Regions from separate parts of the Pannus brasiliensis CCIBt3594 genome, predicted to be linked through region 1. Evidence: riboswitches for the same ligand, from Rfam matches in the RefSeq annotation. Region 1 holds a riboswitch; the other holds the start of a gene.
What was found. Region 1 has a riboswitch for cyclic di-AMP ahead of V0288_RS03960 (ArsB/NhaD family transporter). Riboswitches for the same ligand answer to the same signal wherever they lie in the genome.
Positions count from the first base shown of each region.

Region 2: it holds a riboswitch for cyclic di-AMP, as region 1 does, so the genes downstream of both, ntrB (nitrate ABC transporter permease) here and V0288_RS03960 (ArsB/NhaD family transporter) in region 1, are expected to answer to the same signal.

Region 1 is NZ_JBAFSM010000005.1:35,168-38,267, forward strand. It holds gene V0288_RS03955 (DUF3172 domain-containing protein) at 130-705, opposite strand; cyclic di-AMP (ydaO/yuaA leader) riboswitch at 961-1,110, shown strand; gene V0288_RS03960 (ArsB/NhaD family transporter) at 1,326-2,666, shown strand; gene hisA (1-(5-phosphoribosyl)-5-[(5-phosphoribosylamino)methylideneamino]imidazole-4-carboxamide isomerase) at 2,703-3,100, shown strand, end outside.
Region 2 is NZ_JBAFSM010000004.1:75,452-78,551, reverse strand. It holds gene V0288_RS03420 (CmpA/NrtA family ABC transporter substrate-binding protein) at 1-503, opposite strand, end outside; gene ntrB (nitrate ABC transporter permease) at 513-1,352, opposite strand; cyclic di-AMP (ydaO/yuaA leader) riboswitch at 1,449-1,580, opposite strand; gene V0288_RS03410 (hypothetical protein) at 1,835-2,659, shown strand; gene V0288_RS03405 (chloride channel protein) at 2,979-3,100, shown strand, end outside.

The DNA of each region.
Region 1 (3,100 bases):
CTCTTGACAAAATTATCATTACAGAAAAAAGCGAGTAGAAAAGATTTTCAGTCTCCTCTCTACCCGTCCCGTTACCGGCTTACTAGAATTTTTCACCGGTCGATCGATCGATTCCCGTCGCGGTTTTCCTTAGAATTTATCCGTCGTCGGCCGCGGGCCGACCGCGCCTTCCGGATTGACGAAAAGATTACCGGCCGCCTCGTTTTGATAGATACAATCGATACGCGGTTTCCCTTCCAGGGGGCCGGTAAAACCGAAGGTATTCATCCGATTCTTACAATCATTAACCTGTTGCGCGTCTACTAATTTCTGCTGTTCGAGAATCGACCAGTTATTCCGCCGGAGGACGCATCCGGGTTGCATCACCGGTTGGGTGACGAAAACGTGAAAGGGGTTGAGGGTGACGAAAATCCGCACGTCAGAGACGATCGCACTCGAACCGAACTGAACACATAATTCCGCGTTGGGAGCGCTTCGATCGATCACCTCCCGCGAGGCCACGTTTTCCGGGCTAAAACTGGCGGTCGAACTGAATACCAGCCCCAAACCGACCCCCAACACGAAAATACCGCCGATGAGCGCGATCATGGCGTAGTTCAGTTTCCCGAGAAAGCTATCCCCACCCCGACGGGGACTATCGGTATACGGTGGCGCGTAATCGCGATCGCGCGATCGGGGAGGGGTCGATCGAGGTCTTCTATTCATAAAAGGCTAAGGGGTCTTTTCGCCGCCTATCTCGCGGGTAAACTTCTCGTTACTATCCTAGCAGGGGCGTGAAACCTTGAACGGAAACCGACGGGTTACAAGCCTTTCTTTGTCCGGGGAAAAGTTTTCGGAGTACCAGATCCCGGACAAAACCCGCCTCCTGCCTTCTGCCTCCTGCCTTCTCTGACCGTTTCCGCCCGGTATCTAACTTAATCGTTTTTTCAATTTTTCTGTGCTATCGTTGGTGACTAAATAGAGTAAGTCGGCCTAATCCGATCGTTCCCCGGTACTTTCACCGAGACGATCCGGAGCGGAGGAACCATTTTTCGGGGCGTATCTCTGTGGAGAAGGATATCTCTCTATCCTAGCCCGTCAGCTAACTTCGTCGGCGTGGGGAGAAGACTGAAGATATCACAGCATTTTCGAGAATGTCTTGATAGATTCAGTTCGGTCGCTGGTGCTACTCGTGAACCGTAACTTGAAAGGAGATATCGGCCGGATCGATCGTTAAAAAAAAAGTAAATCGAAGAAATCGCCACGAAATATCGTGTTTTTTGAAGTTTGCAGGCTTTTTTTGTAAGCGAGTTTTTGACAGATAATTAAGCGTAATCGAGAAAAAAATGATAGAATCCCTGCCGACGTTTATCGCCGCCGCTACATTTATAGGAGTTATTCTAGTCATTACTTTTGAATGGCTCCATCTCACCGTCGCCGCGCTACTCGGAGCCTTAATTCTCGTTTTCACTCACATCATGACCTTACAGGAAGCGGTCGGTTATATTAGTAGGAGTTACGCGACTCTCGCCCTATTTTTCGGAGTAATGGTTTTAGTCAGAGCCTTCGAGCCGACGAAAATTTTCGATTATCTGGCTGTGCAGATGGTACGGCTGGCGCGAGGACAAGGAAAATTATTATTAATCGGAATTGTCGCCATTACCACGCCGATCTGCGCGGTATTACCGAACGCCACGACTGTCATGTTACTCGCCCCGTTAATTCCCCCGATCGCTCAGGATATCGGCATCGATTTCGTCCCCTTATTAATCCTCATGGTTTTTGTCGCCAATAGTTCGGGATTGTTAACCCTCGTCGGCGATCCCGCCACCTATATCGTGGGGGATTCTATCAATATCACGTTCACCGAATACTTACAGCGATTGAGTTTTGGGGGAGCGATCGCCGTTCTTGTCATCCTCGTCGCACTCCCCTGGTTATTTCCCGATATCTGGCGCGCGAAATTCGAGCATCTCGAAGATTTACCCCATCCGCGTATCAATCATCCGAGAGTTCTAGCCGCGGGGGGAATTATTGTTTTCTTCGTGCTTCTTTTCTTCGTGATCGGCGAAACTTTCCCGGTTCCCCTCTCTCCCGCCGCGGTCGCCCTCATGGGAGCTACCCTAGCTTTATTACTCGCCCATCAATCGAAAATCGATACCGTTCATAATATTCTCAAAGATGTGGACTGGAGTACCCTAATCTTTTTTATGTCCATTTTCGTCCTCATCGGGGGTTTAGAAAAAACGGGCGTGGTCAATAGTTTATCCGGAATCCTCGCAGTATTATTGGGGACGAATATCGCGTTAGGTTCCCTCGTTCTCTTATTTTTTGTCGGTTTACTCTCCAGTGTCGTTCCTAATATTCCCCTCGTGGTGGCGATGGTTCCCCTGCTGAAACAATATATTGTCAACGTGAATTTAGCCGGGCCGGAAATTCTCTCTCCCGATTACGCGGGGGTTTTTCCCGTTGCCGTCCTGCCCCTTTTCTACGCGATGATGTACGGCGCGACGCTAGGAGGAAACGGCACACTGGTGGGCGCGTCCTCGAATATTGTCGCCGCCGGGATCGCCGAACAACACGATAGTAAAATCACGTTCAAAACTTTTTTACGCTACGGGATTCCCGTGATGATCGCGCAGTTGCTAATCCTGGCGCTGTATCTCGCGGTTTTCTTTTTGCGGTAGGATCGAGGTTTGCCCCCGCGTGAAGGTTGAGAGGTTATGGAAGTTCTCCCGGCGATCGATATTCTCGAAGGAAAATGTGTCCGCTTGTATCAGGGCGATTATCAACAGTCGCGGGTGTTTAACGAGAATCCCGTCACCGTGGCGTTGCAGTGGGTGGAACAGGGGGCGACGCGCTTGCATCTAGTCGATCTCGACGGGGCGAAAGAGGGAAAATCGGTCAATTTACCGACGATCGAGGCGATCGTCCGCGCCGTGGATATTCCCGTACAGGTGGGCGGCGGCTTGCGAGATGTAGCGGGCGCGAGTAATTTATTCAATATCGGCGTAGAATACGCGATTTTGGGGACGATCGCCGTAGAAAATCCCGATCTCGTTAGCGAACTAAGCCAACGTTTCCCGAAACGGATTCTCGTCGGCATCGACGCGCGCGGGGG
Region 2 (3,100 bases), on a different contig from region 1:
TCTAGATCGCCGTTATACTCCCGTAAAGGACGGATACCGTAGTCCCACATCCCGCGATCCATCGTCATCGCGTTGCCGTGGCGGTGAATCGTCATCGCGGCGCATAGCGGCGCTTTTCTCGCCCCTTCCGCGCCCGTCCGCGCGTTCGTCACCGCCCCGGAAACCACCGGCGACGCGTCCAACCGCCCGAAGATAATTCCGTCGCGGGAGTTCGCCCAACTGGATTCCCTGCTGAGTTTGACATTCAAGCCGTATTTTCGGAAAAATCCCTTTTCCCAGGCGACGGCGAAGGGCGCGCAATCGTTGACGGGAACGTACCCGATGGTTAGGTTCGGTTTTTCGAGGGTTTTCGGATCGATAATCGGTGCGACGGCGAGGGCGGCTTCGGAAAGTGCCGTCGGGTTACGGCTGGCGTTGATAGCGCAGGAAGATAGGCTACCACTAACCACCGTCGCCCCTAATCCCCCTAAAAAGGCGCGTCGAGAAATAGAATTTTGATTCATGGTGGTTGGTTAACCGCCCGTTTTCGCGGGACGGTGGGTAACGAGAACCTGTAGGCGACCGATGAGATAGTCGAGGATTAAACCGGTGAGGCCGATGACGATCACCGCGAGAAATACCGAACTCAGATTTAAACGGTTCCATTCGTCCCAGAGGAAGAAACCGATACCGACTCCCCCGGTTAACATCTCCACCGCGACGATTACCAGCCAGGCGATACCCAGACTCAACCGTAAACCCGTGAAAATGTAGGGCAGACTCGCGGGCAGAATAATCTTATAAATTCGGCGATAGGCGGGCATTTCTAGGACTCTGGCCACGTCTATATAGTCTTTCGGTACGCTGGCGACTCCCAAGGCCGTATTAATCATCGTTGACCAGAGAGAGGTGATGAAGATGACGAAAATCGCCGAGGGTTCCGCGACTCCGAACATGGCTAGGGCGATCGGAAGCCAGGCGAGGGGCGAGACGGGGCGTAAAATCTGGATGATAGGGTTGAGGATTAGCATGGCCGGTCGCGAGAGGCCGATGAGAAAACCCGTGGGAATGGCTACGGCCGCGCCGAGGAGAAAACCGATCGAGACGCGTCGTAAACTGGCCAGTAATAACCAACCGATGCCGAGATCGCCGGGCCCGCGCCGGTAGAAAGGATGGAAAATATAGTCTAAATTGGCGGTTAACGCTTCTAAAGGCGTGGGCATGAGTTCGTGCCGGACGAGGGCGATCGCCCACCACAGCAGTATGAGACCGAGAAAACCGATCGCCGGATAGATTACCGCGTCCCGAACGAGCAAAGGTTTCGCTCGGTTCCACGCGACGCGCCCGGCGACTAGAATAGCCGCTATATTCATTTGGATTTACCCCGTGTGAGGATTAGGTACGAACGAAGAGCAGTACCGACTAAGAATCCTGAAAGGGGCATGAATCGCTAAAATTCCGCCTCTTTTCAGTCTTCTCCCAATGCCGACGAAGTTAGCTGACGGGCTAGGACTGGAAGATGTCCCTTTCAATGGCTGAAATGCGCCCCGGTACTCGGTTCCTCCGCTCCAGCGCGAAGCTGGATTAGGCTGACTTACTCTGTTTAGTGATGAATGGTAACACGATCGAGCGGGCGAGATCTATATCACGGGTAACAGTTTGCCTCGATCGGGCGATCGGGTTAATTTTTTCTATAGATCTTCTCTAAACTCGAAAAAATAAGCTATTTTTAGGTTATACTTCGTTTCTCGAAAACGAGCGGTACATTATTCTCTTGCCTTTTGCCTAAAATTGGTCAACCCGTATCCCGTCTTTTAGGAAAAAGTCTGTACGCCATCGAAGCCACGGAAAAGAAATGTCTCCCGAAAAACCAGATCCGGAAACCCCGGAAAATCCCCTACCCTCTTTCAAAAGTTTCTTGAGCGGACAAAACACTCCCGCGATGATCGCCCACGCGATCGTATCGGGATGTTTAGTAGGGGCGACGATAATTCTGGCGGCGGGATTGTATTATTTGGGTGCGAAACCGATCGGCGATCGATGGTCAAAACCCGCGGAAAGGTCTTTAGAAGAGAATACGAACAATCTGGAATCGAACCTCAATAGCTATTTAAAAAAATACTCAAATATTGAGATAGAAAAACACAGAATTAAAGAACAACTTTCCTACATTTTAACCAAACAAGAACAAAATAAAACCATTGCCGTAGATTATTATAACTGGTTATTTGTCGTTCTACCTCTCACTTCCAGCGCGGCGATCGTTTCGGGAATCAGTCTTTTTTATATCAGTAAGGAAGGATGGAAAGAAGCCAATTCTTATATGATTAACGTGTTTATCACCTCCTCGACGATCGCTTTACTGAACGGTTCTATGAGCGTGGTTTTTAAAATGCAAGAAAACGCCACGAGACATACCGAAGCTTTCGTTACCTACGAAAATTTATACCAGCAAATTTTAACGAGATTGGCAACCCTATCGCCTCCATCGGAATCGCAAAAACTCACGATCGCCCAACAATTGCAAACCCTGATTACCGATAATAACAATCTCTTAAGTACCTATAATAAACTGCTAATTAACTTCGATTCGAGTAAAATTCAACTTCCCAATTTTCTTTTACCAAATTCCCCTCCGAACGAGGGAGCGAGCGAGAGTCAGAGCCAAGAAGGACAATAATACCATTTGTCAAAAAACAAGACAGACTTCTAGGTTCGCTGAAAAGGTTAAAGGGGAAAGGGAAAAGGTGGACGGGATTTGCCTTTCCCTTTTTCTCCACCCGTATCCGGGCTAGGAATCAAGGAATTCGGTAGTAGGTTCCCCTCGCCTAAAACCGGGAAATCCGTACCTCATCGTTTAGCAAAAAGTCTGTGGACGTGGCGGGCTACTTACCGCTCCCGATCGAAAAATGGAAAATCTTCTTTCCGATAGATTGACAGGTTTTGATAGCGAATCGTATAAAAATATACAGAAAATATAGAAACTTACCCGACAACGAATGAGGGAAAACCCGATTACTCTGACCCGATCGGTTTTGTTATGGGCGACGCTGGGAATTGTCTGCGGTCTGTTCGCCGCTATCTATTGGATCGTTTTGGCGCGGGTGATGGAATGGTTCGA